2 linked regions of the Parashewanella spongiae genome follow. The protein of the gene in region 1 binds, or shares a complex with, the protein of each later gene. Links are inferred from orthologs where the notes say so. Each region holds a gene or a part of one and is shown in the gene's direction. Other genes may lie near its edges. The genes, in order: E2I05_RS08195 and smc.

Evidence for each region.
Region 2: the proteins of E2I05_RS08195 (region 1) and smc are in contact, whole or in part, in a crystal structure (PDB 3ZGX), measured with the Bacillus subtilis proteins. The link is inferred for Parashewanella spongiae from one-to-one orthologs.

What each region holds. Positions count from the first base shown.
Region 1 is NZ_CP037952.1:2,143,697-2,159,038, forward strand. What follows is about bases 12,413-15,342. They hold E2I05_RS08195 (segregation and condensation protein A), read left to right. Parts: upstream 12,413-13,448; coding sequence 13,449-14,237; downstream 14,238-15,342. Other genes in these bases: rnm (RNase RNM), read left to right, coding at 12,413-12,755; E2I05_RS08190 (L-threonylcarbamoyladenylate synthase), read left to right, coding at 12,752-13,372; scpB (SMC-Scp complex subunit ScpB), read left to right, coding at 14,242-14,835; rluB (23S rRNA pseudouridine(2605) synthase RluB), read left to right, coding at 14,828-15,342. Also shown: E2I05_RS08125 (DUF3301 domain-containing protein), read right to left, coding at 898-1,281; E2I05_RS08130 (DUF3549 family protein), read right to left, coding at 1,284-2,294; E2I05_RS08135 (DUF2200 domain-containing protein), read right to left, coding at 2,573-2,926; E2I05_RS08150 (hypothetical protein), read right to left, coding at 3,493-3,789; trpA (tryptophan synthase subunit alpha), read right to left, coding at 3,983-4,801; trpB (tryptophan synthase subunit beta), read right to left, coding at 4,801-6,006; trpCF (bifunctional indole-3-glycerol-phosphate synthase TrpC/phosphoribosylanthranilate isomerase TrpF), read right to left, coding at 6,021-7,415; trpD (anthranilate phosphoribosyltransferase), read right to left, coding at 7,415-8,452; E2I05_RS08175 (aminodeoxychorismate/anthranilate synthase component II), read right to left, coding at 8,449-9,039; E2I05_RS08180 (anthranilate synthase component 1), read right to left, coding at 9,036-10,598; more of rnm, read left to right, coding at 11,901-12,412. UniProt on the Bacillus subtilis protein: Participates in chromosomal partition during cell division. May act via the formation of a condensin-like complex containing Smc and ScpB that pull DNA away from mid-cell into both cell halves.
Region 2 is NZ_CP037952.1:1,743,923-1,760,353, forward strand. Bases 8,042-12,060 are described here. They hold smc (chromosome segregation protein SMC), read left to right. Parts: upstream 8,042-8,440; coding sequence 8,441-11,860; downstream 11,861-12,060. Other genes in these bases: cysZ (sulfate transporter CysZ), read right to left, coding at 8,042-8,266; zipA (cell division protein ZipA), read left to right, coding at 11,884-12,060. Outside these bases: cysK (cysteine synthase A), read right to left, coding at 1-189; E2I05_RS06710 (carbohydrate binding family 9 domain-containing protein), read right to left, coding at 370-2,634; E2I05_RS06715 (hypothetical protein), read left to right, coding at 2,924-3,295; ltrA (group II intron reverse transcriptase/maturase), read left to right, coding at 4,415-5,695; E2I05_RS06725 (hypothetical protein), read left to right, coding at 6,349-7,179; more of cysZ, read right to left, coding at 7,499-8,041; more of zipA, read left to right, coding at 12,061-12,816; NAD-dependent DNA ligase LigA, read left to right, coding at 12,880-14,892; E2I05_RS06750 (ankyrin repeat domain-containing protein), read right to left, coding at 14,954-16,120. UniProt on the Bacillus subtilis protein: Required for chromosome condensation and partitioning.

The sequences.
Region 1 (15,342 bases):
ACCGCTTTCGTGGGAGTGACGAAATTACCACGTGAAGTTGTTTATATATCACTCACTCGTGCGGTTGCTCTGTTATATTGGTTGTTCTTAATCTGCAGGAATATTGCTCTGGATAATAGAACAGCAAAATAAATATCAAAACAATATTTCCATTTTCACCCTGGAGCGTGTGAGATATATCTCACATGATTGTAAGACAAATATTTAGGTCGCATGCATTAATAGTCTAAGAATATTAACTCTAAATTAAAAAGCTATAAATAACAGTTAATTAACATTGTTATTTTGTTAAAAAAGGATAATTGAATTTTACTACCCTGTTACAATTTATTTTGTAACCTTTTTTTATCTTAAATTTGAACTATTATATGTTTCATAGGAAAGGCAATCAAAGCACTGGAAGCTCAGGATGAGTATCAGAGCAAATGGATAGCTGCTCTTAGGATAATACCGAGGAATTTGTTGATTTAGGATAAATCATCAAAGGTATAAGGAAAGTAATACAACGGATGTTGTAACAGTACGGACGTTGACTCAGTAGGGATACTGAGGGCATGGAAGATTAGATACAGGACGTGTCGATTCAGGATTGTCATGGACGTATTGTCAAGGATGAGTTTGCAAGGATGAAATAGGACACGCTCAGGATGGAGCACGCTTGGTCAAGGAATAACCAAGAAAAGGGAAAGTACGTAAGTACAAGGATTCAAGGATTGGTCACGGATGATGCAGGAAGCACATTAGACGCAAGGAAGGTGCAGGGAGCATAGTTATAGCAGGAAAGCTTAACAGAGAACCAGAAGGGCGAGATCGAAAGATCCCGCCCTTTCTTTTTAATATCTTTAACAGTTAAAGCATAGATTATTTACATAATCGATAAAAAATCAATGTAAAAGACTAACTCTTGCGACTACTGCAACTTGTTTTGCTGCCACAGCATCCACCAATCTTCCCTTTAGGCTCAGGAGCATGCTCCCATTCAGGCTCCGGAAATACAGGCCAGTTGATACTATGTATTCGATTATGGTGCATAATAAAATCTGATCTGAGCTGATTGATTCCATCTGTACTAAATTCCATTACAAACTTAGCTTTCCAACACAAGCCTGTAGCTCCCCCAATTGATGGGTGTGCTGAAGCCATTGCAACAGATAACAGTTGAACACGTTGTCTTGATGCTTCTCTTTCAGCGAACTTACGACTTGTTTCAGCCATTTGTCGTAATTGCCAAAAAAAAGCAGAAATAAGAAATATACCAAGAATTAATAGTAAATCAGTCATAGTTACGATGTTGCCTTAAACAAACCGCCAATGGCTTGTGATAATTGATTGCTGCGATCAGGGTTTCTTAATTCAGCAAGAACCTTATGTCTTAAGCTGGGTATAGCTACAATATCAGCAAATACTTGATTAAAAAAGTGTTGTGATTGATGTGCCAGAGCCTCTAAAAAAATGGTTCTTAATTCATCATCTCTTAATAAGCTCCAGTTTCTAGCTGCAATTGTGATTAACGCACTATCACTCAATTTATTTTGCTGGCTAAGAGATATGAATGCTTCGGAACTTGAAGCAAAGTGACTTGATAACGCTCGAAAAAAATACAATTGATATTCATTATCAGCAGAATAAAATTGAGTTAAAAGTCTATCAGCTAACTTTTCAGAAATAGAAATATTCTCTAAGCATTGGCATAAAGCGATTTTAACTTCAAGAGCTGCAGTTTCAAGACCAGACATTAAGTAGTTCTCGTGATTTAATTGATTATAACGAATACAAATATCAGCGATACCTTGAAGACCGACATCTTGCCAGTTTTCTTTCGCTATTTGGCCAGAAAGATATTGAACGGCAGTTTCATATTGGGAAGATGCAGGTAAATTGAGCTGTTTTCTTACTAGCGCGTTGAACACAGCTAATTTTTCTTGGGTTGGTTTAAAACTAAATGGATTGTTTGCTAGTGCTTGTTGCTGTTGTTCACTCAAATGCTGAGTAGGATCACGGCCTAATGCTTCTAAAATCATTTGAATGAACTGGGAACGAGCAGAAGGCAATAACAAACCTTGTTCATCTAAAGCTAATTTAACAAACCAGATGTAAGGCTGTTTTTCTTGATTCCAAAAAACAATTGCAAACTGAGCATGGCCTTGAATTGGAAAAGGATAAGGTGACTCTAACGATTCAATTTTTGAAAAAGTCATCATATCTATGTGTTGAACTTTACGGCCTAAATCATAGATTTGAAATTGAGTTTGAGCAGTGGTGAGAAACTGAGTCAGAGTGTTGATTTCGGTCATACGTAATACTGTTGTTTAGCTGCATATTTGGATACATTGTATCATTTGCTGGGTTAAACTCTAAGTTCTGTTTAGATGTAGTGCTGATGACAAATTTCATTCAGTATTTATTTTGTTGCTTTATTCTGGATATTGTACGAATGCGTCAAACTTGCAACTATCAATGGCAGAACGAAATTATGAGGGGATCTCTAGTGTTTCAATAAGGACTAAAAATGGTGGAGAACTGCCTGCTGTATATAGTCCTACTTGATTGACTTGTTTAACTTTCAACGCGACTACAACGACCGCAAAATCTTTTCCATAGATTTTCCCTTGGCAAGTTCATCAATCAATTTATCGAGATATCGAATTTTACGCATCAGTGGTTCTTCGATATCTTCAACATGAACCTCACATACAACCCCTTTTATGAGAGATACGTTGGAATTAATTGTTGGAGCCTCAGCAAAGAAAGTCGCTAAGTAATTTTCACTTTCAATCTGATTAGTCAGACCATTTGAATTATAACCTGTGAGCCAACAAATAATTTGGATGACTTCCGCTTCAGTTCTGCTATTTTTCTCAGCCTTTTGAACGTAGAGAGAATATATTTTTGAGAATACAAATGAAAAAGCTTTGTGATCAGACATCTCTTCACCTCATGAGAGTGCTAATGCCCCCAACTGTATAATTTATGACAATCTTTTAAGCAGATCTTTCATCTAAACTATTGTCTTAAAATTTGGCGACAGATCTGTAGAAAAAAGCTGACACAAACTTTTCCCGATTTAGATGATAATTTGCAGGCAATTCTAAAAAACCATACCGCTGGTGATCCTATGCGCCAAGATTTAAGGTGGACAAACCTGTCACGTCGACAAATATCTCGCAAGCTATACGCCAACGGAATACCCGCCAGTAAAACCTCGTTTCAAGATTATTGCGTCAGCAGGGTTTTCACCGTCGTAAGGCTCAGAAAGCCAAAACGATGAAACAACATGTCGATCGTAACGCTCAGTTTGAAAAACTGGCTCAACTGAAACAAGACTATCTTGATAAGGGGAAACCCGTCCTGAGTATCGATACAAAAAAGAAAGAACAATTAGGTAATTACTTTCGTGATGGAGTCACAGATTCCGCAGAGCCGGCAACCGTTAATGATCATGATTTTCCTAGTAATGGTCATGGTAAACTCATACCTCACGGCATCTACGACCTAAAAAATAATTGCTCGAATAGAGTTAGGTGCTGTGATTGATAAAGCCACAATAGAACGGCGAAGATGTGGTACGTCAACATTTACAGATGTAATGACATCAGATTCGTCATTGGTAGTAACAAGGCACTTTAGTGCCGATTGAGCCGCATATTTAGCGGAGTAAACGGCTTTACGAGAAACATTAAATTCATCAGAAAGAGAAGAAACTGCACCATGCACTTGGCAAGCGATAGTTTTTAAGAGAAGATCGAATTTGTCTGAGGAGTTAAGCGGTGTTCGGTCGAGTATCGGCATTTTATTTTGAGAATAGTTTTAGTCGGCTTATTATCTCAATAAATAACGTTTTTCTCCTCAGATTTTCTCATTTATTTGTTACCCGTATCTGATGGGTTCCAAAATGTTATAAAAATCATTATTTATCAGCCGGGTAGCAAGCTTCTCAGCGAGCATTGAGAAGCTTGGATCAGATATTGTTATCAATGACGCTCTAATCTTTGATGGTTGCGGCTTTCATTTGTTGGGTGAACTTGGCTAATTTATTTAACATAATATCAGGTTTTGATAGATTAGCGCTTATGATTTTCACTGTGGCTGATCCTGATATTGCTCCAGCAGCACCAGACTTTATCGCTTCTCGTACTTGCTCTGGTTGAGATATACCAAAACCAAGGATTGGAGGTGGTGCATCATGTTGATTTAAACTTGTTAAGATATTCTCTAAAGGCATACTGGCTTTGTTATCGGTTCCTGTTACGCCTGCGCGAGACAGCAAATAAGTATATCCTTCGCTATATTGACTCACTTTGGACAGTGTTTCTTCATCACCATTAGGTGGTGCAATAAATATTGGAGCAATATCATGAGCTTTTGCACTTTCTCTAAATTCTGCTGATGCTTCTACGGGCACGTCTGCGATTAATACAGAATCAACACCAGCTTTTTGGGCTTTTGAGTAAAAGTTATCGATGCCATTGGAATACACTAAGTTTGCATATAACAATAGTCCAATGGGTATATCGGGATACTTAGTGCGTATTTGCGTGATCAGTTCAAAGCATGAGTCCGGAGTAACGTGGGAATTTAGTGCACGAATGTTGGCCTGTTGGATAACAGGGCCGTCAGCTAATGGATCAGAGAAGGGGATGCCTAACTCCAAAGCATCGGCACCGTTTTCAATCAGTGTTTCGATTATTTTTTGAGAGAGCTTTAGATTTGGATCACCAATGGTAACAAAGGGAACAAAAGCAGCTTGATTTTTTGCTTCGAGTTGAGCAAATGAATGTTGATATCGGTTTGATGCAGTCATTACTTTTGCTCCATTTCATTCATTTTTTTAGATAAGATGTCAGAAACTGCGAAAATATCTTTGTCTCCACGGCCGGATAAATTAACGACTAACAGCATTTCTTTATCGGCATTTTTTGCAATTTTATAAGCATGTGCAAGAGCATGAGCAGATTCCAGAGCCGGAATGATGCCTTCGCTACGTGCTAGTACTTGGAAGGCTTCTAATGCTTCGTCATCAGTGGCTGAAACATAGGTACCACGACCTGTTGCATGTAAATGCGCATGTTGAGGGCCTATTGATGGAAAATCTAACCCTGCAGAAATTGAGTAAGATTCTTCAATTTGGCCATGCTCATCTTGCATCAACGGTGATTTCATGCCAAAAAAAATACCGTTACGGCCTTCAGTTAATGGGGCACCGTGCTGGTGGGTATCAATGCCTTTCCCTGCGGGCTCAACCCCAATAAGTTGGACGCTTGTTTCATCAATAAAATCAGCGAACATACCGATTGCATTTGAGCCTCCACCAATACATGCTACTACAGCATCTGGTAAACGGCCTTCACGTTGTTGAATTTGATGTTTCGTTTCTTCACCGATCATTTTCTGGAATTCACGGACAATCGTTGGATAAGGGTGTGGGCCTGCTGCTGTACCCAATAAATAATGTGCTGTTTCATAATTGCCTGTGTAATCTCGCATGGCTTCATTACAGGCATCTTTTAATGTTGCTGAGCCTGAAGTCACAGAAATAACTTCAGCCCCCATTAAACGCATGCGAAATACGTTTGGAGATTGACGCTCAATGTCTTTTGCGCCCATGTAAACGCGGCATTTCATATTTAAAAGTGCGCAAGCTAAAGCGGTAGCAACGCCATGTTGACCCGCGCCCGTTTCTGCGATGATTTCATTTATCCCCATTCGCTTTGCCAACAACGCTTGGCCTAGCACTTGGTTTGTTTTATGGGCTCCACCATGAAGCAAATCCTCACGTTTTAGATAAATTTTAACAAGCGGGTTTGGACTGAAGTTCTTAGTCAGCGTAAGCGCTGTCGGTCGACCAGCGTAATTTTTAAGTAATTCCGTAAATTCTTTCTGGAACTCAGGGTCATTACTGGCATCAATAAATGCTTGCTCAAGTTTCCGTAAAGCTGGCATTAGAGTTTGAGGTGTATATGCGCCGCCAAACTCTCCGAAAAATGGATTTAATTTAAACTGGGTCATTGTTGTATCCTAACTTAATATTGTCTGAGGGCACGAAAGGCTTGTTCAATCTTTTGTTTATCTTTTATTCCGGGTGCTGATTCTAAACCGGAGTTAAAATCTAACCCAAAGAACCCTTGTTGCATGGCGCTTATTGCATTTTCTGAATTTAAACCACCGGCTAACCATGATAATTGTTTGTCATCAATGACAGTGTTCCAGTCGAATGTTTCACCACTTCCACCAAATTGTGAGTCTGATTTGCTGTCATATAACTTTTGACTGATAGATGGGCTGGTAACTTGTTTAATTTCATTGTTGGCCGTGTCAACGGATATCGCTTTCCATATTTTTGTGTTGATGCTGTTTTTGTCAAAAAGTGCGCGAAGTTCGTCGATGTAAGTTTGTTCCTCACAACCATGTAATTGCACGGCATATAAGGAAAGTGTTTGCGCGGCTTTAATTATTACATTGTGAGATTGGTTTACAAATACACCCACGAATCGAAGACCTAAATGACTTTTTTGATGGTGCTCTGTAATCGCTTGAGCGTGTTTAAATGAAATACAGCGAGGTGATTTTTCGGCAAAAATTAAACCTGCATAACTTGCTCCAGCATTCGCTATGGCTGAGCTGTCTTCAATTCTTGTTATTCCGCAAACTTTATTGTGGCCGAAAATCAAAGTGCGACAAGCTAAATCAAGATCTTCTTCAGCCATCAAGGAGCTGCCCACTAAAAAGCCATTAACTAAAGGTGAAAGACGTTTGACCTGATCCGGAGTATAGATTCCCGACTCGCTAATAATAACGCGATCTTCAGGGATATTAGGCGCGAGGGCTTCAGTGGTCGCTAAATTAGTGCTGAGGTCACGTAAATTACGGTTGTTAATACCGATAATTTTGGCATCCAATTTAACGGCGCGTTCAAGTTCTTCTTGATTAGAAACCTCAGTCAAAATATCCAACTTGAACTGATTTGCTATGGAGGATAATGATGTGTACTGAGCGTCATCTAAAACCGATAGCATCAATAATATTGCGTCAGCACCATGATGTGCAGCAAGCTTAATTTGGTATTCATCAACAAAAAAGTCTTTACAGATAACTGGTTGATCGACCATTTGTCTCACTTGGGCTAAGTATGAAAAACTGCCTTGAAAAAATTGCTCGTCGGTTAATACTGAAACGGCTCCTGCATACTTGCGATATACACTAGTGATAAAGCCTAAATCGAAATTTTCACGGATCAACCCTTTAGAAGGGCTAGCTTTTTTGCATTCTAAAATGAAACTCGTATTCGGTGAGCTGAGTTCTTCAAAAAGGCTGCGAGTTGATACTTTGGGTGATAACTTTGTTTCAGGATATTGCAATTTTAGCTGGGCAATGTGTTCAGCTTTAGTGGAAACAATGCGTGTTAAAATGTTACTCATTACTTAGAATCCCCACCACAGCTAGCCGAAGCAAGTTGGGTTAGTTTTTGGAAAGGTGTACCAGAATTAATAGTGTCTAACGTGAGTTGCATGGCTTGCTGAATATTGTCGGCTTTTCCACTGATATATAAAGCACACGCAGCGTTTACGGCAACAGCGTGTGTATGTGATGATTGGCCTTTTCCTTGCAAAATGGCTGAAGTTATCGCGGCGTTGTCTTCAGGTGTTCTCCCAGTCAATTCATCAATCGAATAGGCGGTAGTTATGCCAAAATCTTTGGGCGTTAATTGATAACGGTTGAATTCACCATTATTGATTTCAGTTACCTGAGTGATCCCGTGAACGGCGACTTCATCAAGCCCACTTCCGTGTACGACCATTGCCCTTTTTACGCCCATAGAATTAAGTACTGTAGCAATAGGGTCGATAAGTTCAGGTGAATACACGCCCAGCAACATATAGTCAGGTCGAGAAGGGTTAATAAGCGGCCCTAAAATATTAAATATGGTTCGGGTTTTAAGTGCTTGCCTTACTGGAACTGCGTGTTTGAATCCACCGTGGTAATGTGGCGCAAAAAGAAAACAAATGTGATTATCCTTTAGGCTTTTACTGGCTGACTCTGGTGACATAGTAATGTCGATACCTAAGTGAGAAAGTAGATCCGATGAACCTGATTTACTGGAAACACTTCTACTACCATGCTTAGCTACTTTGGCACCAGCAGCAGCGGCAACGAAAGCTGCAGTGGTTGATATGTTAATTGTGTTATAGCCGTCACCGCCAGTTCCAACTAAATCAACCAACTCTTCCGAGGCTTCATACGGGAAGGGCTTAGCAGTCGCAATAGAAGCATCTGCAGCACCGCAAATTTCTTCAACCGTTTCGCCTTTCACTTTCAAAGCTGTGAGTAATCCAGCCAAGCTTATATCATCAATGTCGCCTTTAATAATGGCTGAAAACACTTCAGCACTTTCGTGACGAGTCAGCGAGTTTCCTTGATAGACTTTTTCGAATAATGATTGAATTTCGGTATTCATGAGGCTGACAATTCCTTAGTCAAAAAATTAATTGATTGAGTTAATAGATCACTGCCTAGAGTGGTGAGAATAGATTCTGGATGAAATTGAAATCCGACCGACTTGTGTTGTTTATGTGCAATGGCCATAGGTAAAGATTCGGTAAATGCAATAACTTCTAAAGACTCAGGCACTACAGTGGCAACTAAACTGTGATAACGACCAACGGGCAAAGGCGAGGGTAAGTCACCAAATACAGCGTGTTGAGTATGCGTAATTTGGCTGGCTTTACCGTGAACGACAGCTGGAGCGCGTTCTACTTTACCGCCATAGTGTTCGACTAATGCTTGGTGGCCTAAGCAAATCCCTAAGATAGGGACTTTACCTGCGACTTTTGATAATAAATCCATCATACACCCTGCTTGATTTGGTGCGCCTGGGCCGGGGGACAATACTAAGGCCGCATCATCTTCTGAAAGTAATTTAGTGGCAATAAAGTCAGGAGCAATGTTATTGCGGTAAATAACGACATCAAAATTTAAGCTTCGAAATTGGTCGACTAGGTTATAAGTAAATGAGTCAAAATTATCTAATAGGTAAAGTTTCATAGTCCACCTCCGATTTTTATCGCTGAAATAACTGCTTGAGCTTTTTGCCGTGTTTCGTCTGCTTCAGCTTGTGGATCAGAATCATAGACAACACCTGCACCAGCTTGAATATGCGCAACGCCATTTTTAACGTAAGCTGAACGAATTACAATGCAAGTATCCATGTCACCATTAGAGTTAATGTAACCTACTGCACCTCCATAACTGCCGCGACGTTGGCCTTCAACTTCTCTGATTAACTGAGACGCACGGACTTTAGGTGCGCCTGTTAGGGTTCCCATGTTCATACAGGCTTGATAAGCGTGCAATGCATCGAGTGATTCACGTAACTGGCCTGTAACTCGACTGACAAGGTGCATCACGTGTGAATAGCGATCGACTTTTAATAATTCAGCTACCTTGCGGGTACCGCTTTGACTAATTCGGGCTACATCATTTCGTGCTAAATCTACCAACATAAGGTGTTCTGATAATTCTTTTTGATCAAGTCTAAGCTCCAATTCAATTCGGCCATCTAAATCGAAATCAATTTGACCATCTTCCCTTTTTCCACGCTTACGAGTGCCAGCTATCGGATAAATTTCAACTTGATTTGTTTGGGCGTCGTATTTCAAAGCACTTTCAGGGGAGGCACCAAATAAAGTGAAATCAGGCCCATTAAAATAGAACATATAGGGACTTGGGTTCGTTTGCTTTAATGCTTGATAAGCACCTAGAGTGTTCGGACACGGTAAACTGAAACTACGTGACGGAACTATTTGAAATATATCACCAGCGATAATGTGTTGTTTTAGCGAGTTCACATTATTTTTGAATTCTGTGTCTGAAATATTTGTACTGACTTCGTTTTCAATTGTTGACGAATGGATCTGAGTTTGAAGCTTTTTTGCTTGATAAGTTAATTGCGCCACTCTTTCAGCCAGTTGCTCAGTGATAGTGGTGTCGTTCGAAAATGAATAGCTAATAATACACGACTGTTGAGTGGTGTGATCTACTTCTATTAAGGTTTCAGCGACATAAAATAAATAATCAGGGCAGTCATTGTCAGCATTTGGTACCTGTTGAAGTGGTTCGACTGTGTCAATTAAATCATAAGACAGTACACCTCCGAGAAATATAGGCTCAGCGTTTATTTTTGTGCGATTAAAATGCTGAATTAAAGCTCTTAGCCCATCAAGTGATGATGCGACAAGTAATCTTTCGTCTTCATCAAGTTGCTCTGTGGTAGGGGAAAGAGTAACTACCAACTCAGCACCCAATTCAGTTTTTGCTGTACTAATGATGGCTTCAGAGAAAAAATCAACAATCGTCGGCAATAACTTTTGACCATTATTACTCAATGCCGTGAATGTCAATTTAAAGCGGTCACAGCGGATCATGAGTGCGCTGTCTGTGACAATAATGCTTTTTAAATGATCTTTACTTTCAATTTCAGCTGACTCGAGCAGCATAGTGTGGCTGGCATTTTGAGTTAACCTTTGGTAAAGATTCAAAGGATCATCCTGATAAAGAATGCTCGATTTTTGTGTTGTCAGTTGAGCCTGAGTTGTCATATTCATGAGCCTGTTTTTCTCTAATGTTTCTTAGGGATCTAGCGATTTAAAGAGTACCAATCTTTGTCATGCCAACGAAGGCTGGTATCCAGTGACTTTTATAAAAAAAGCAAAGGCACTAGGGTCTGTTGATCTTTCAGAATTAAATTTTGTGCTATTTGAGCATTTATCTGTTCAAGGCGTGAGCAGTGATGCTTAGCCATCTAAGTGAGCTGGTCATAACATAGAACAGTGAATGCTCAAAAGCATCGAAGACAGCGTAAATTGGTCATTTCTGCTGCGTTATCGTTTTCTTATTTGGAATAACCAAACCTCACAAACTCTGCCTTGCATAAAATAACCAATTTATCGCTGCAAAAACAATCACGAAAGATCAACAGACCCTAGACTACCGACATACAAAACTGTCGTTACTTCGTTTCCAGCCTGCGCTGGAGTGACGAGAACTTATCGGTATACTTTCTTCCGAAACTTTCCTTAGACCGTTCTATTGTTTCCGCAGTTTCAATTTTAATAGTGCAATTTTCTTTCAGGCAACAAAAAAGCCCGCAAGTTGCGGGCTTTTTTGTTGAATGTGTCTCTTAATCTATTGAGCACACAGCTTCACACAACCCGCTAGTTTGGGAAGTGCCACCACCAACAGGTGTTTTGAGAAGCGAGTTGAATTTGCATAAATATTAGTTTGGTTGCTCAATTAATTTGAGTGATAGAAGACTATAAAATGTCGGTAATGTCAAGCACAATTGACGATAACTAATATCTATTACAGTAATTAAATGCTCAACTCAGAGCTATGTATGCGCACAAAGTACAAACGAAATTGGTGAAACCATAGTTATTACCGACATACAAAACTGTCGTTATTACATTGCTACGTTGAGATAATTTTGTGAAGTAATTTTTGCGCATACAAGCTCCCGAAGGGCAAGGCTAAAGGTTTCCATTACTGTGTTCCACGTTCTTGAATTATCTCGATAGTATTTCGAACATGCGCCTTGTACTGAAAACCTTTATCTCTTGCTGAGTGAGAGATTAATTACTGTAATTGGTATAAATTACTTAAAGTGTATATTTTATAGGTTGCATGGTATTTAGCTATTCATCAGATAAATCTACCAAGAGGCAAGTTCTTCACTAAGTTTTTGTCTATGCTGTTGCCATTAATAATGTTGACGGCCTAAAAAAGGATTAAGAAACCGACATTATCAAATGAAAATGCTTCAACTTTCGAAATTATAGTGTTCGAGCAATAATGATCTAAATATTTTTTCAGACGCTATTTCTATTATTTTCAGTTACAATAGCGTAATGAATGATGAATCAAAATTAGTTGACTTACATTGCCATACCACGGCATCTGACGGCCAGCTTACTCCTACTGAAATAATCAGAAGAGCCATAACCAATCAAGTCGATGTACTTGCTATCACCGATCACGATACAGTTTCAGGTTTGCGTGAAGCGCATGACTTTAATCGGCAACAAGATAACTCTATCGAATTGATAAATGGCATAGAAATATCTACTTGTTGGCATAACCACGATATTCATATTGTAGGTTTAAATGTCGATATTGAAGCCGATGAACTTGCCCAATTACAAAAGAGGCAGCGTGAATTAAGGGACATTCGTGCCCGTGAAATTGGGCGAAGATTAGAAAAAGCTGGTATCGAAAGTGCGTATGAAGGGGCTAAAGCACTAGCGGGTGATGCGGCATTGAGTCGCGGCCATTACGCTCGTTGGTTAGCTCATCATGGGTATGCTAAAGACACGCCCAGTGTATTTAAAAAATTTTTGTCACGAGGTAAAACGGGTTATGTACCCAATAATTGGCAAGATATGGAATCAGCGATCACACTTATCCATAACGTCGGTGGTCAGGCAGTATTAGCACACCCAAGTGGATATAAGTTTTCTGCAAAGTGGTTAAAACGTCTTGTAAGAGAGTTCAAGGAAGCTGGTGGAGATGCAATAGAGGTGGTTCAAGGACAACAGTCCATTGGCGATCGTTCTAATTTAATTGCGCTCAGTAATCAGAATCAACTTTTTGCTTCACTAGGAAGCGATTTTCATTTTCCAGGTGGCTGGTTAGATTTAGGTAAAAAATTGTTTCAACCACCCGGAGTTAATTGGATTTGGCACTCAGAAGGCTGGAATAAATGAGTCAATTTTTTTATGTACATGAAGAAAACCCGCAATCAAGATTAATCGTACAAGCCGTTCATATTTTGAAGCAGGGGGGGGTTGTTGTATATCCAACAGATTCAGGATACGCCATTGGTTGTTTAATTGGTGATAAGAATGCAATGACGAGAATTACGAGGATCAGGCAAATCGAAAATGACCACCATTTTTCATTGATGTGTCGTGATTTATCAGAATTGGCAACATATGCAAAAGTTGATAATCAAGCTTATCGATTATTGAAATCTTGTACGCCGGGGCCGTATACCTTTATTTTTAAAGCTACGAAAGAAGTGCCAAAGCGTCTGCAAACTTCCAAGAAAAAGACCATAGGGATACGAGTGCCAAGTAATATTATCGCTGCGGCCTTGCTGGAAGAACTTGATGCTCCTTTAATGTCGACAAGCCTAGTGATGCCAAATGAAGACTATGCAGAGTCGGATCCCGAAAATATAAGGGACATGTTAGAACACCAAGTGGATTTAATTATTCATGGTGGTTATTTAGGCGAAAACCCGACCACCGTAGTTGATATGTCGGAAGATACGATACAAGTTGTTCGTGAAGGTGCTGGTGATACAAGTATATTCATCTAATGTTGCTTTAAGTCGGAGACCGTTCCCGATATAATGCATAACTGATATTGAACGCTTCTCATGGATAAGGACTCGGATGCAGGTTGCTCAGCAAAGTTTGCCTTTAGCTACTGTTCGGGGTAAATCAGTTAGCGAAATGCCTGCGGATTTATTTATTCCTCCAGAAGCGCTTGAGGTATTTTTAGAAGCCTTTGAAGGACCTTTAGACTTACTACTTTATTTGATACGTAAACAAAAGTTTGATGTTGTTGACCTGCCTATCCAGCAAATAACCTCCCAGTATTTAGAGTACATTGAACTACTCACTGACGCTCGAATTGAGTTGGCTGCGGATTATCTCGTAATGGCGGCAACATTGGCAGAGATTAAATCAAGGCTGTTGCTTCCTAGACCTGAGTTTGATGAACACGATGAAGAAGATCCAAGAGCTCGATTAATCAGGCAACTCAAAGCTTATGAGACGATAAAAAATGCCTCATTAGAAATCGATGAGTTACCTAGATTAGAGCGGGATTTTCATCTTGCATCGGTAAAGGTAGCTAAAAATATTGAAGTGAAAGTACTCGCTCCTGATGTGTCGTTGAGTGATTTAGCTCAAGCGTTTTCGAATGTATTGAAGCGTGTTGAAGCTTATCAACATCATCACGTAAAGAAAGAAGCACTTTCGACGCGTGAGCGTATGATCCAGATCCTTGAATTACTGAATAGTGAGACTTACACACCGTTTCAAGCTTTATTCAGTGCTGAAGAGGGGCGAGCTGGCGCTGTCGTGAGTTTTTTGGCTTTAATGGAGTTAGTCAAAGAGATGTTAGTTGAGCTGGTTCAAGCAGAGCCGATGACAACGATACACGTAAGGGCATTTTAATCTAATGCAAATTAATGATATTCAGCTCAAACAGCTTATAGAAGCGAGTTTATTTGTACTTGATAAACCACAAACGATGACACAAATGAAAGACTCATTTTTGAGTAATTTTTCGGTGTCGAAAGATCGAATTAAAGCGGTGATATCAGAGTTAGAGCAAGATTATCAAGAAAGAGGTGTACAACTTGTCCAAGTAGCTGGTGGATATCGGTTCCAAACGGCAGAGTTTTTAAGTCCATTGTTGCAGTCACTGTGGCAAGAGAAAGCACCAAAATATTCAAGAGCGACATTAGAAACTTTAGCGGTAATTGCCTATCAGCAACCCGTGACACGTGGAGATGTTGAACAAGTTCGTGGCGTTACAGTAAGTAGCCATATAATTAAAACCTTATCAGACAGAAGCTGGATTAAGGTTGTTGGGCATAAAGAAGTTCCTGGTCGACCAGCACTGTATTCAACAACCAATGATTTTTTAGATTATTTCGGATTGCGAAATTTATCTGAATTACCTCAACTGTCTGATCCTGAATCATTACAAGCATTGTTTTCAGTGAGTGAATTGGTTCCAGATATAAAAGAAGAGTCTACTAATGAGTGAAAAATTGCAGAAAGTCTTGGCCCGAGCAGGCCATGGCTCCCGTCGTGAGATGGAGGCATGGATTGCTGCAGGTCGAGTTAGTATAGATGGAGAAATCGCAACCATTGGAGATAGGGTTGAATCTGACGCCAAAGTTCGTCTTGATGGCCGTCTAGTTTCAATAAAGTCAGCTGACGAAGTGATTTGTCGAGTACTTGCCTATCACAAGCCCGAAGGTGAGATTTGCAGTCGTAAAGATCCAGAAGGTCGTCCAACCGTTTTTGATCGTTTACCAAGAGTACGAGATGGTCGCTGGGTTGCTGTAGGGCGTTTAGACATCAATACTTCAGGTTTATTACTGTTTACATCAGATGGTGAATTAGCGAATAAGCTCATGCATCCATCTAATGAAGTTGAGCGAGAATATGCCGTAAGAACTTTTGGTCAGGTCGAAGATGCATCCGTTCAAAAGCTTAGGACAGGTGTGATGTTAGAAGACGGACCAGCTAAGTTTGATAAAGTGAAACC
Region 2 (16,431 bases), 400 kb from region 1 along the record:
TTTATCTTTCGTTAGCTCACCGCTTTTTTCAGCAGCCCAAATCATGTTGGCACCAATGCGGCATTTGACACTAAAGCTCGGGTTGCGAGCTTCTACTTTTGCTAATACATTTCCATTACTAACACGATTTAACCGAACTAACGGACTGTTACCGATAGTGAGTGAATTATCTTCGAAGATTTTACCCATGACTTATTAGACTCCTCTGATTTGTTGTTAAATCATAGTGATACTGTGGTCAAATTAAAATGATAGTTTAATCTTCTATATATTTTTTTGTTATAAGTGAGAGGTGTTTTGTTGGTTAATTGGAATATGATAGATAAAAGAATGAGAACTCTTTGGTTCTCATTCTGATTAAACGTTAAATTATAAAACCCATGCATAACTCATCTTCATGAAGATCCGTCTTTCATCTGCTGTCAATGAATCGACCTCATCCGAAGATATTAAGCCATCAGAATAGCCAAGATAGAATACACTTAATGGATTTAATTTATAGCCATAAAGTACCTCGTTACTAAGGCTAGAGCTCTTTTTGTTTCGATTACTATTGATATATAAAGTAGGATCTCGAACAATATTGGTAAATACGCTAGAGACTCTCAAAAAGCTGTTGACACTGAACTGCCAATTCAAACGTAAGTCGGTTAGATTCGCAGTGAATAAACGGCCGCCTTCAACGTTCAATCGAGTAAAGTTATGGCCTATTTCTAGCGCTAGATTGTTTTTTATATTCCACTCAAAACCTGGGCGAATTTGTAATCTTTTGCCTAAGCGGTTATTCGAAAAATCAATCGCATCACCCCAAGAAGTTCGATACATTAATGTTAAAGATGAAACAGGGTCAAACTCTGTATTAAACCAAAATTGTGTTTCATCAAACAGTTGAGAATTTCCTTTAACTGAAGTTGAATCGCTATTGTTTCTTCGCCCAACACGGGAGCGTGAGACAGCACCAAATGATATATAGCTTTGATATTTACCTTCAAGATTAACGAAGGATTCAATTTCTCTCTCAAGAATGTCTCCGTCATCATTGCGGCTCATATCCCAATCTCCGCCGACACGAATTAAATTGAAGAAGCTATTTTTTGGAAACCATTTGTAGCTACCACCTGAAACGACTTTATTAAAATCAACTTTATCAACGAAGCCAAGATCGGCTCGAAACCCATCGCTGAAACTTTCATAGTTCGCGAATACATCCCAATTCCGGCGAGCATGGCGATAATTTAAGCGATAAAAGCTTCCGCTAAAGTCGCCGTCTATTTGAGTTCTCAGCACGCTCTCACAGTCATTAACATCACAATTTTGATCTTGGTATAGATTTTTAGGGTATTCAGTTTGAGAAGAGGCGTACTGAAGTTGAAAAGTATCTTGTTCTGTTGATTGGTACTTTACATCTCCACTTAGGACATAGTTGTGATATTCATCAGCTTGCTTAATCGTTAACAAGCCACCTACAGATAACTTTTCTGAAAAATCATATCGATAACGACCTGCGACATTAATACTTTCGCTATCAATTGTTGCGACATTTGAACCTAAATTACCGGGTACTAAAAAGTTCGTTTTATTATCGTTTGCAACGAGTAATGCACTGGTGTGGTTGTCGACTTTGCTTGTGAGTTTTAAGCCGTAATCTGGAGCACCGATATTTCGAGTATGTAATAGATTTTCTTGAGTATCAAAATAGTCTTTATTATCTAAAAAGAAAGGACGTTTTTCGGGATAAAAAAGCGCAAAAGTTGTGTTTACGTCTAATTGTCCTGCGTCTGATTCAATTTGAGAGAAATCAGGATTAATCGTAGCATTTAATAATGTTGAGGGTGTAATAGCCCAGCGAGTATCTAAGCTAACTTCAGTCTGGGTACCATGTTCCCATTCCGATACTGGGTTAGTATCGCGGCTGCTGTGTCTTGCAGCAACTAAAGAAGGAGTTATTTGGAGCCCACGACCTTGGGAAATATTTTTCAAACCACTGGCTGTGCCTATTTGGCATAAGTTACAGTTGTTGTTCCGGTCGTGCTTGTTATTCGATAATCTTATATTTTCACCACGGGGGTAATACCGAATAAAGTCGATTCCCCAAACTTGCTCTTCGAGACTGTCATCAAAATTAAACATTGACAGCGGAAGCTCTATTTCAACTTGATATCCAGTTTGTGTTCGCTTAGCTGCACTGTACCAAATACCATCCCAAGCGTCGCTTTCCCTTCCTGTTAACTCATTCTCTATTGTGTCTGTTTGAACGCCGTATGGGTTAATGAAGAAATTATAAGCAAGGCGAGCATTGTTAAATGTGTCGAATCGAACTCCAACGAGATCTTCTCCCCAAGAACTGTCCCTATCGGTGAGGTTAGCGATAACATTATTTGGTTCAGGATCATGAGCCACGAAACTTACAAAAAGACTTTTTTTAGTCGCAAATATTTTTGCTTCTGTTGTTACTGGAGCATCAGTGTTTTCATTCGGCTGAGTTTCAAAGTTCAGCTTCGTTGTAGCAGCTTGTTGCCAGTAGCTTTCGGAAAGTTCTCCATCAATTTTTATTGTAGCGTCTAATGTTGGTATTTTAATATGGGAGCTTTTTGAATCTCTTGCAAAGGCTGGATTAAACAATCCTAAACTCATACAGCTAGCGTAAATAAGAGTCGAATATTTCAAAATGAAGGGTGCCTGTTATTAGATTGTTGTGATTGTAGTCATTGATGGCTGACTATGAAAATAATCAAAGTGTTATTTTGACAGAAATCAATATGTAATGGCAGTTTTATAATTGTTACAAAATTTTACTCTAGTCGTTTTTCTGAACACTTCTTGAAGCAATAGTCGTTTGTTTCAAAATTAACTTAACAAACACGGCTTGATCTGTTCTGAATAAGGGGGAAATTAGTCGTTTAATACCGTGATGAGGTGAATAATGAAAAAACTTTCTGTGTTGGTTAGCGCTTTTTGCTTCATACAACAAATGGCGTTTGCAAGTGATTTTACCGAACAAATCACACAACTTGATATTGATGTTCAAATGTATCAATGCCCTCAATATGATGAAGTTTTAGCAAACGAACTTGTTCAATTAACCAAGAATAATGAATTAATTCAAAGTGTATGTGAGTTTAGTGGTCACGAAGAAGAATGTCTTAATGGTGCTTTTTCTTTATTTTCAGAAGCTACTGGATTAGCTAATATTGCTTTGGATCCAAATACTGGAAAGTATGGCTGTTATATGGCGCGTTCTGATCAACAAATGTTGCATTTGTATTTCGAGTTGTTTTTAGAAAACAACTTGTAATATCAATTATACTAGGGTCTGTTGATCTTTCGTGATTGTTTTTGCAGCGATAAATTGGTTATTTTATGCAAGGCAGAGTTTGTGAGGTTTGGTTATTATCGACATACAAAACTGTCGTTGCTTCGTTTCCAAATAAGAAAACGATAACACAGCACCTTTTATTTAGAAAGAGCGACCAATTTACGCTCTCTCTTTTTTCGATGCTTTTGAGCATTCACTGTTCTGTGTTGTGACCAGCTTGCTTAGATGACTAAGCATCACTGCTCACGCCTTAAACCTAAAAACATCAGTTGAACGCTGAGTATATGAGTAACTGTTTGAACAATGGGATGATTTTATTATCATGTTTTTCACCCAATGAGTGAAATGCTCTACGCTCACAAGCTTGCTAAAATGGCTGCTATCTGCGTTGTAACTTTTGCAAGTAGAATAACTACTTGCTGCAAGCTACGTCTTACTATCAGCCATTTTTTCTACGCTTGAGAACGCAGTCAACAGATGTTTCTAGGGAGCGCCACGAAGCGCTTTATTCTGTTGTGGGATTTGTCTCAACGTATACGCAGCCAAGCGATTACATGGCCATAAACCAGAGACAGCAACGTTATTATTTATAATAAGTCCATCAGGTTGAAACGTACCTGACGGGATAATTACCAGTTCATCCCGAAATCTGACGGGCATGCATAATGGGTAACCGCTATGACATGAAGCCCTGTGACAAAGGCCTTGAATAAAGGTTGAGATGCAATGTAGGCCGCAGCATCAAGCGAATTCAGTTAAGCGTCGTAAATCAAAAAATGAAGATGGGGAGTCTTTCCTAGTTGACGAACCCTGACACAAACAGAGAAGCAACTGGTAAATGCATCTGTTTGATCTTCCGGCGTAATATGAAGTGGCATGTATTGAAGGAAATAAAGTGAACGTGGGAGAGCCTGAGTGTTGGAAGGTAGTGACTTGCACTATCCGAATATAAGGTAAACCGAAATTTCAGATAGGGCGCTCAGGCAGTCGGATGAGCCCATAGTACCGTTAACCGTGAAGACAACATAACTTTACATCAGGGAAGGGGCTCAGTGTTACACCCGTTTTTTAACGTAACTTTTGAGGTGAAATTGCCATATGGCTAACACTCCAGTAAATATCAGAATATTACAGCGAAAACTTTACTTACGCTCAAAGCTTAACTCGGAGCTTCGATTTTACAGCTTGTACGATAAACTCAGTCGCCTAGATATACTCGAAGAAGCCTATCGACGATGCAAAGCCAATAAAGGCGGAGCAGGAATTGATGGCATCACATTCAGTTATCTAGAGCAGCAAAAGAAAGTCGTTGCGCTGTTAAAAGAAATTCAAACTCAATTACAACAGAAAAACTATCGACCTAGCCCAGTCAAACGAGTAGAAATACTCAAAGACAACGGCAAAACGCGGAAACTTGGGATCCCGATAATCAGTGACAGAATTGTGCAAATGGCGATGACAATAGTGATGCAACCCGTCTACGAACCTCATTTACATGAACACAGTTATGGCTACCGTCCATGTCGAAGCGCCCAGCAAGCGGTAAAAGTCATTGAAATGAGCCTAAAACAAGGCTATCAGCACGTACTCGATGCTGACTTGAGCGCCTATTTCGATACCATTCCGCACGCTAAGTTGATGACAAAAATAGAAAGGCGAATAAGCGACAGCAGCTTTCTGAGTTTACTGAAAAGCTTTATCAAAGCGCCCATCAGCATAGAGACGGTCAACGGGAAATGGCGAATAGAAGCAAGCCGATGTGGCACTCCGCAAGGCGGAGTTATCTCTCCACTACTGGCTAACATCTATCTCAACGATTTCTGTTTGAAAATACACGAAAAAACACCGTGTAAAATCGTTACCTATGCAGATGATTTTGTTGTACTTCATAAGCAAACCTACACACAAGAGCAACTGGACTGGATAACACAGCAATTAAGTGATGAAGGTCTGAAGCTAAATCAAAGTAAAACCCACTGTGTGGATATGGGAAAGCTGATGAATGAGTTTGATTTCCTCGGTTTTAACTTTCAACGGATCACAGGCCTCATCAAAGGCACCAGTTACATCAAGATACAGGCGTCTAAGAAGAGCCAAACAAAGCTGAAAAATAAAATCAGAGACATAGTGAAACACCGAACCTCAAATACACTTGGCGTACTGATAAATAAGGTTAATCAAGTTCTGAGGGGATGGAAACACTATTTTGGTGGGATAGGTTATCCCAGAGGTGTATTTTTCAGAATAAATGGATTTGTAGTAAACCGGTTCTATCGCTGGCATCGTCGCTTAAGTCAACGTCGAAGCAAGTATCTATCACGAGGTGCTTACGAAAAATTACGCCAAGCTGGTCTTGAGTATTTACCCACGACAAGATGATAAGCAAAGTGAAGGGGCTGAGAGAAGTGTAACAACAGAGCCGTGTGAGGGAAAACCTCATGCACGGAATCGAAGAGGGGCTGCTGGATAAGCGATAGCGAAGCCAGTAGCCTACTCTACTTGAACAGATAAATGCCCAAATAGCACAAAATTTAATCCTGAAAGATCAACAGACCCTAATTAAATGCTCAACTCAGAGCTATATAGGTGCTCAAAGTGCAATCGAAATTGATGAAGGCATAGTTGTTTTACGTCAAGACAATTTTGAGAAGTAATTTGAGTGCATACAAGCTCTCGAAGGGCAAGGCTAAAGGATTCCATTACTGCGTTACAAGCACTTGAATTATCCTGACAAAAGCACGAAGTGCGTTGAACGCCAGCTTTGTATGGCGGCTGTAGGGAATATAGTACCGCAAACTTGCGCTTTGTACTGAAACTCTTTAGCTTTTGTTGAGTGAGTTATTAATTACTGTAATCGGTATAATAAACAGATTGAGTCAATTTGCCTAGGTAAAGTTGCGGAAGAAAGTATACCAATGAGTTCTCGTCATTCCAGCGCAGGCTGGAAACGAAGTAACGACAGTTTTGTATGTCGGTAGTCTAGTGCCTTTGCTTTTTTCTATAAAAGTCACTGGATACCAGCCTTCGCTAGTATGACAAAGATTGGCTTTTTTGTAGGTGTTGTTTGCCATCAATACGAGTGTGTGGTGTTTATGTCCGTAATAAAAAGTGAACCTTCTCAAACATGGACTGAATATTTGTATCAAAATTTACCCAGCATGGAAACATATCTTGGCTTTGCGGTCACAGCGGGTGCAGGTTTTGCAGTTGGCGGGCCACTGGGAGCTGGGGTGGCATTGGGAAGTCGTTATTTGATACGAGCACCACTCTCATCCGTTTCACATAGCAGTTTAGGTTATATTCAAGAAAACTTTTTTAATGAGAAAATTCAAAAACGCTCAGACTTTAGTTTTACATTTAACGTGCTTAATATTGCAGGTGATGCCGTGATTATAGGCGTTACCAGTTCTCAAGGAAAATTAGTTGGAACGTTAGCGGCTGCGGCAGGAATAGTCGGTGGAGTTAATGCTGCTAGTTTAATAGGAAAAGTGCTGAAGTGTTATAACATTGAGAATACTATTGGCGGAAGAGTCATCAAGTTTTCAGCAGGTGTTATTGTAGGTTTTTTCACCGCACGTTATTTTGTAAAAAGTATCTCTTGTATGCAAGCCAAAACAGAAAATGAGAATACTAAAAACAAAACTTTATCAATAACAGATCATCGACACCAGCAAAAAGTCAACTTCGCCAAATCGTTAGAAAGTAACGCTCCGCTCGATATCAAACTTCAAATAGCGCCAGAATCAGGTTCTTCACCTTTTACTTGTTCTGACGGTGTCTGTGCCCGTGCTCCAATAAACACAGAGGTATATGTTCAAATTGAAAAGAAGAGAAAGGAAAAGGAAAAGGATAAAAAGCAATAACAAACTTGAATTTTGGATAATCGAATCGCTACAGCACAGCTATTTTCGCCTATTTCAGTGTTGTAGTTTTCTGAAATAGACTCACTATTCCCAAAATTACAGCTCAACAAATTGTTTTAAGGAAAATTGCGGAAGAAAGTATACCGATGAGTTCACGTCACTCCAGCGCAGGCTGGGAACGAAGTAACGACAGTTTTGTATGTCGGAGTTAGTGCCTTTGCTTTTTCCTATAGAAAGACACTGGATACTAGTCTTGGCTTTGGCTGGTATGACAAAGATTGGTACTTTCTAAATCGCTAGATCCCTAAGAGCCCCAAATTTAATCTGGAGCTATCACATTGTTTCGATAAGCTTCACGGTATTTATCGACCCACATTGCCGTGGCTCCACAAATAGCGACGGGCATCACAATGAAGTTTACAATCGGGATCATTGAAAACAGTGACGCGGTTGCGCCAAAACTAAAACTCGACCCACGAGTTTGCTTTAATGCAAATTTCATATCTTCAAATTTTACTTTGTGGTTATCAAATGGGTAATCACAATATTGAATCGCCATCATCCATGCAGTAAACATAAACCAAACGATAGGAAAAACGGTTTGGCCAATGACAGGAACAAAAAAGAGCAATAGGATTAAAACTGCTCTGGGCAAATAGTATTTAAATTTCTGCCATTCTCGTCCCAAGATTCTGGGTAAATCTTTGATCAAATCCATAGTGCCGCCCGTATTCATGGGCTTCCCTGTTAACGATTGCTCAACTTTTTCAGCCAGCAAGCCATTAAAAGGAGCGGATAACCAGTTCATCACAGAACTGAATACAAAAGACATGGTGATCAACATCGTAATGATGGCAATAGGCCAAAGCAAAAAACGAAGCCAGTTCAGCATTTCTGGTAGTTGGGTATCAAGCCAATCGAACAAAATTTGAAGTTGGCTTAATGCTAAATAAAATGCTCCTGCAAATAAAATCAAGTTAATCGTTAATGGAATAAACACAAAGGTTCGAAGACCAGGCTGTTTTATTAACTTAAATCCTTCTAAAAAATAATTTACACCGCTTTTTGCTGGAATTTGTGTACTCATAAAGATTAAGATCTCAAAACTATTGTCTATTATTGATTGTGAATAACTCAATCAAGAATGACAAGTCGTAAATGGTTAACACTTTTATAAAAAACGTTACAAAATGCTGCGTGCTTTGCTAAAGTAACCATTAGATTGTTCTTCCTTTCTTTTAGAGTAACTAACAGCCCATTAATGAAACTAAAACAGATAAAGCTGGCTGGATTTAAGTCGTTTGTTGACCCAACAAAAATCCCTTTTCAAAAAGCTCTAACAGGTGTGATTGGACCCAATGGTTGTGGGAAATCTAATGTCATTGATGCTGTTCGTTGGGTTTTGGGTGAGAGCAACGCCAAACATCTTCGTGGTGGCGCCATGACGGATGTCATATTTAGCGGGTCGAGTGCAAGGCGTCCTGTATCTGTCGCTGGCGTAGAGTTGTTTTTTGACAATCAAGACGGTCGATTGCCTGGGCAATACGCGAGTTATCAAGAAATATCAGTTAAGCGGCAAGTCACTCGTGACGGTGATTCAACTTATTATCTAAATGGCCAAAAATGTCGCCGTAAAGATATTACCGATTTATTTATGGGCACTGGGCTTGGGCCTAGAAGTTACGCCATTATTGAACAGGGCATGATTTCAAGGCTGATTGAATCTAAACCTCAAGATCTAAGGGTATTTATTGAAGAAGCTGCTGGAATTTCACGTTACAAAGAAAGGCGTCGTGATACTGAAAATAGAATTAGACACACCAGAGAGAATTTAGAGCGATTAGGTGATATTCGTGGCGAATTAGCGCTGCAACTCGATAAACTGTCGGAACAATCTAAAGCAGCATTGAAATATCGAGAGCATAAAAAAGTTGAACGTCAAACTCATGCAGAACTGTTGGTTTTAAGATATGAAGATCATGTTAAAAAAACTGAAGAACTATCGGCAAAAATTAATCAGTTAGATACAGAGCTTTTAAAGGCTCAATCTGAAAATCAGACAGTCACAACCAAGCAAACCGAATTAAATATTGGACTCAGTGAGCTTGTTGGAATTGAACAGAAAAAAGTGGCTGAATTTTATCAATCAGGCACTCAAATCGCTAAGCTTGAACAACAGATTAGCCATCAAAAAGAGCGAGAAGAGCAATCAAATCAGCAAGTAAATGAGATAAAAAGCAAACAAAGTGATCTTGAAACTCAAGTAGAACAACAAATTAATCAATTAAACCGTTTGGATGAAGAAGTAAATCATGCTCAACCAGAGTTTGAGCTGATGGATGAAAAGCTTGGGCAACTGATTGATCAAATAGAACAATATGAAAAAACGGGCAGAAGCCAACAAGATAATTTTCACGCGCAAAAACAAAAATTGAGTAATGTTCATTCTCAACAGCAAGTACTTGCCACCCAAATTGAGCACAGTGCAAGTCAAATACTTCAAGTCAGCGATCAAATAAATATTTATCGGCAACAGCTTGCAGTTTTGGAAGACGAAAGCAGCGTTGATAGTGATGATTCAAAAAAATTGCAAGAATTAATCGCGCACATTGCTGATGATGAAAATAGGATACAAAACAACACGAAGGATTTGCAGTCTTTAGAGATTGATATCCATCAATCTCAACAGCAACAACAGCAAAATCAGCAAGCTGTTGCAGTGGATACATCCCGTTTAGCCTTTATCAATAGTGAATTGTTATTGAGTCAGTCAACAACGGAGAAACAATTGTGGCAAGTGATAAATGCTAGTCCTGGGTGGGAAAAAGCCGTAGAAGTGGTTTTAGGGCACTTACTATCATCAAATGTTACCTTAATGGAATTACTTTCGACTGAGCATAATGGCTTTGTCGAGTCTGACGGTAAAACTACCCATAAACTATTGAGCTCGTCTGAAGTGAATTTGTCTCCGTGGTTGGATGGCGTGCACTGCGCTGAAAATTTAACCGAGGCGAAATCGTTACTACCTGATCTTAATCAGTCTCACCTGATAGCAACAAAAGACGGTTATTTATTGGGACATGGATTTTTATTAGGTAAGGCAGAAACGAGTCAATCTCAATTGAGTTTAGTGAGTGAGCAAGAACACCTGACTCAGCAAGTGAAATCACTTGAAGTTAAACAGAAACAATTAAATGAAAGCTTAACTCAGCTTTTGGAGCAACGTACAGAGCTTAATGAAAAGCACAAACAGCTTAATTCGTCTTTACAAGAAAGTAATTTATTAAGAACCAGCATCTTATCAAAGCAAGCTGCCGTTCGGGAGCAAAAAGAAAAAGATGAAGTACAAAAAAAATTATTACTTGAGCAATTAGAATACTCAACAAAGCAACAAGTTGAGTTAGAGTTAACCCGAGAAAGCCATCATGAGAAGCAACTCCAGTTATATGCACTTTCAGAGCAAGTTCAGCAAGAACTAGTTTCTAGTGAAACCAAAGTTCAGACCTATCGCATTGAGCATCAAAATTTAAAGCAACAATCTCAACAAGCGCAACAAAGCAGAAATGAGCTACAAAGTAAGTTACAAAACCTTTTGACACAACAAGCACTTGTTAAACAACAAGTGGAACAAAACAATCTGCGAAAAATAGAATTAGCGGTTCAATTGCAGCGAATCTCGAAAGAGAGCAATGCAAATGAAGCCGTAGGTGAATCTATAAAAGATGCATCCATAGAACTTCAGTTGCAGAAACTATTAAGTAAACAAACGGATCTGCAAAAAGAGCTCAATGAGATAAGAAGCCAACAGCTTGAACTGCAACAGCAAATAGATAGTTTAAAAAGTGAGCAGCAAAAGCATGTGGTTCAAATACAAGGCTTGACTCAGTCAATCAGCGAGTTAAAGTTACAACGTGAAGGTTTAAAGGGGCAAGCTGATAGTCAATTACAATTGTTAAAAGAAGAGGGCATTCAGTTACAAACTGTTATGTCGCAGCTTGACGATAATGCCAATATATCACAATGGCAACAAAAGCTTGAAAGAGTTCGAAGCCAGATCAGACAGCTAGGAGCCATAAACCTAGCCGCGATTAGCGAATTTGAACAACAAAGTGAGCGGAAAAATTATCTAGATGGTCAATGTGATGATTTGAATCAAGCGCTTCAAAGTTTAGAATCTGCAATACGCAAGATTGATAAAGAAACACGAATTCGTTTTAAAACGACGTTCGAGAAAGTGAATGAAGATTTAAGTCAGTTATTTCCAAAAGTATTTGGTGGCGGCAGTGCTTACTTAGCGCTTACCGATGATGACTTACTAGAAACGGGTGTGACGATCATGGCAAGACCGCCCGGTAAAAAGAATAGTACAATTCATTTACTTTCTGGTGGAGAAAAAGCTTTAACCGCTTTATCATTAGTATTCGCAATTTTTAGGTTAAATCCAGCACCATTTTGTATGTTGGATGAAGTTGATGCTCCGCTAGACGATGCGAATGTTGAACGTTTTTGTCGATTATTAAAAGAAATGTCAAAAACAGTACAGTTTATTTATATTAGCCATAATAAAATCACCATGGAATTGGCTGAGCAGTTAATTGGTGTAACGATGCATGAGCCGGGAGTCTCTCGTATTGTAACTGTGGATATTGATGAAGCAGTTGCATTGGCAGATGCAGGATAATGATTGGAAGAACAGGGTAACGAATGGAAGACCTACGACTAATTTTTGGGGTACTGGGTGGAATCGCTATTTTAGGAGTGATGATTCATGGAATTTGGTCTATTCGTCGTCAACAGATGAATAACATAAAGGGACAAAAGAAACCCCATAGAAAAGTTCTTACAAAACAAGTTCGAGATGCTGATGGCTTTGATGTTGATGGCATAAGTGAAGTTCGAGTTCGTTCTGCCCAAAGAGCACGAGCAGAAGTCCAAACTGAAAGCTCAATTAAAGAGACTTCAGTTGAGCCGAATATTAAAACTGAAACACAACGTCGAGTTGAGCCAGCATTAAATGCAGATGTAATGGATGAACCCGCTATTATTGCGAAACGAGATGAGCCTGTTATGGAACCGACACAAGTAGGATTGTTTGATAATCAAGAGCTTAATGCTCAAGAACTAGAAAATCCAGACGTAAATGAAAAGTCAGAGATCACTTCTGAGCCTAGTGCTGATTCTCAAAATGAAGCATCAGTCGAACAGCCACAAGATGTGGAAGAAGAATTACCTGATCCATATGATGTGTTAGTTTTGCATGTAATGGGGAAAAGTGGAGAAATGCTTAAAGGTGCAGAGCTACTTCCATCTATGCTGAGCATGAACTTTAAGTTTGGTGAAATGGATATTTTTCATAGACATCAAGATGCATCTGGAAACGGGAAGGTACTGTTTTCAATCGCTAACATGGTAAATCCAGGCGTTTTTGATCCAGATAATATGGAGCAATTTAGCACTCAAGGCGTAGTCATGTTCATGCGATTACCTTGCCATGGAAAAGCCTTACATAACTTTTCTATCATGTTGAACTCTGCCATGCAGATGGCCGATGATTTAGGCGCAACGGTAATGGATGGTCAGCGAGAGCCGTGGGATGAAGCAAAGAAGTTGGATTACATCAGGCGCATAAAATCGTAAAAGTAAAATTAATATTTTTAGAAAAGGTCGCAATAGCGGCCTTTTTAGTTACAGAGACAAGATATGATCGATATTAAGAAAGCTGCAGCCGAAATCTCTGAATTATCAGAGCTATTAAATAAACACAATATTAGTTATTACGTAGACGATGAGCCAAGCGTACCTGACGCTGAATATGATCGATTAATGAATCAACTTAAAGAGCTCGAGAAATCGTTTCCTGAGTTGGTGAGAGAAGACTCTCCTTCACAGCGTGTTGGTGGTGTAGCGTTAAGCAAATTTGACCCAATCATTCATTTAAAACCCATGCTTAGCTTAGATAATGCCTTTGATGAAGAAGACCTCGGTGCTTTTAACAATCGAAATGTTGAAAAGGTTGGTGAGATTCAATATTGCTGTGAACCTAAGTTGGATGGGCTAGCTGTCAGCATTTTATATCGTAATGGAGTGTTAGAGCGAGCGGCGACCCGTGGTGATGGTAGTGTTGGCGAAGACATAACAATGAATGTAAGAACTATTCGTTCTATTCCATTAAAATTACGAGGGGAATTTCCTCCCTTAGTCGAAGTACGCGGTGAAGTCTTTATGCCCCATGCATCATTCAATAAAGTGAACGACGCAGCAAAAGCAAAAGGCGATAAAGTGTTTGTTAATCCGAGAAATGCGGCCGCGGGAAGTTTACGCCAGTTAGACAGTCGTATTACTGCGAGTCGAAATTTAGGTTTTTATTCTTATGCGCTCGGTGTGGTTGAGCCAGAAAGTTGGCCGCTTAAACTGAGCCACTTTGAGCAATTGATGCAGCTTAAATCTTGGGGCGTACCAGTCAGCGACGAAGTAAAAGTGTGTATAACATTGTCAGATGTGACAGCTTACTACGCGGATATTTTAAGACGTCGAGGTGAATTAGCCTATGAAATTGACGGTGTAGTGATAAAGACCAACTCAATTGATCAACAGTTAGAGCTTGGATTTGTTGCCAAAGCACCCCGTTGGGCAATAGCATACAAGTTTCCAGCGCAAGAAGAAATGACTAGGCTTGAACAGGTAGATTTCCAAGTCGGTCGAACAGGTGCCATTACGCCAGTAGCTCGTTTAAAGCCGGTATTTGTTGGTGGGGTGACGGTATCAAATACAACGTTACATAATGCTGATGAAATTGAGCGCCTTGGCGTAAAAATTGGTGATACCGTTATTGTTCGTCGTGCTGGGGATGTCATTCCGCAGATTGTATCAATCGTCCCTGAAAAGCGCATTAGTGACGCCAGTGATATTGTGTTTCCCTCATGTTGTCCAATTTGTGATTCATTAGTCGAAAGGTTAGAAGGTGAAGCTGTTGCAAGGTGTACGGGTGGTTTGTTCTGTGAAGCACAACGCAAAGAAGCCATTAAACACTTTGCTTCGCGTAAGGCGATGAATATTGATGGTATGGGCGATAAAGTCGTTGAGCAGCTAATTGATAAAGAGCTTATTAAAACACCAGCTGATTTATTTAAGTTAACCGCATCTATGGTGACCATGCTTGATCGTATGGGGATGAAGTCAGCGACGAACCTTGTTCAGGCTATTGAAAAAGCAAAAGCAACAACACTTGCAAAATTTTTATACTCACTTGGTATTCGAGAAGTCGGTGAAGCAACAGCAGCAAACTTAGCGAGTTATTTCAAATCGATAGAAGCATTGCGAATGGCAGACATTGAGCAACTTACAGCCGTTGAAGATGTTGGAACGATTGTTGCCCAGCACCTTTCTCACTTTTTGAAACAGCCACATAATAATGAAGTGATTGATGCGTTAATCGAAGCAGGCGTGCATTGGCCAGAAATTCAAGCTGTTACTGAAGACTCTCAAGCGTTGAAAGGGCAAACTTGGGTATTAACCGGTACATTAACTCAGCTCAATCGCTCAGATGCTAAAGCAAGACTGCAGGAGTTAGGTGCAAAAGTTGCGGGAAGTGTATCTAAGAATACTGATTGCGTGGTTGCAGGTGAATCAGCTGGTTCTAAACTTGCTAAGGCATTAGAGTTAGGAATAAAAGTCATTGATGAAGACGAATTACTGGCTACTATATCTTCATAGTTTATTTACGAATGTATTCAACTGCTTGAATGATTAATTTCAGATAGCTTGGTTTTTATTTTTAGCTTTTTTTTGTTTTCAACTTCAAAGTTAGATTCTCGACTTGCAAGGCTTCATTCAAATGATGAAGCCTTAATCGTTCATCTGTCAATTTTAAAACTTCTTGCTCTAGGTTTGAAATTTGCTTTTCAAGTACTAGGTTAGCTTTGGCTTGCTGAGATATTACTTGTTCTTGCGAACAAGCTTGCTGAGTTTGTTTTGTATATTGCTCTGAGTGAGTGGCAATTTTGGATTTTAAATGAGAAATCTTTTTATTATGATCAAATAAATAGGAGATCCATGCATGACTGAAATCTCTTCTTCTACCACAAGTTTGCATTGGGGTTGTTCGTTTTTTGTTTTCAGCGCCTAAAACAGACATTGAAGCGTTACACAGTAGAAACTCAACGCATTTAAAATCGCCTTTTTTCATAATGATATGTGCGGGCGTATCCCCAAATTGTGTTTCATTGCACAGCAGTTTTTCTTCCAATCCTTGACTTCCATATTGCTTGTACCAAGCATCAATTACGGGCTTGAGTATGGAGTACTCTCCTCTACTTCCTAAAAAGTGAAAGATATTTTGGTTGTTCTCATAAATTAAGTTTAGTGACGCATTATACTCAATTAAAACTTGTAGTAAGGCTATGTTTCCAGTTCTGATTGCAATACAAAGTGGTGAATCCATAGAATTAGCTATGGCATCATGTTTTAAAGCAAGCTGGCCTGTTGCAAGAAATATGGGCGTAAATGAGGGACATTCAAATAAAACCTCATTAAGTTCTGAATTATTTATTTGGAATACCGCGAATAGGTGCCTTGTTCTTAAGCACTGAGGGTATTCTTGCAAAAGATTTTTAATTCTAGAAAGTAAAATAGGCTTAATTTTGTTAGTAGGGTATTCAGAAATGTATTTACTTAGTTTTGAAGTATGCTCTGATATTTGAGCAACTAGCCTCTGATCCCCTAGAGGAACTGTAAGTTGTGCTCGAGAGCTAATGATCGATTTTCTTGTAAATCCAGTCGGTTGAAATGGACCGTTCAATATAGGCGGGAGGAGTTGCTGGTTTGGTTTTACGTCTGGCTTTGTTGTTGTGAGTTGTTTTTTAGGAGGAAATGCAAAGAATTTTCCTGTATCAAGCTCTCGAGATGATGGTTTAGAAACCTGAGAATGAAAACATGAAAGCATGGCCGTAGAGGGGGAGTCTAGCCCTAAAGGTTGCTGTTTTTTGACGTTCGGTGAGTAATAGGCTTTAAGTAAAGTGGGTTGCGGTAATTTTGGATTTTGAAATGATATTTTACTTTCATGAGGAGCAGGTTGCAATAACGGTGATGGCTCGATACTCCATGAATCTTGCCTTGAATGTGATAAAGACAATGTAGAATAGTCAGCACTCATAACGGGCTCCTCACTAGCAGTAATAGCTTAATGTACCACATTCATAGCATTGTTTGGTCAAGGCCACTTCCTTTAAAGCGGCTTTTCATTATGATGCACTG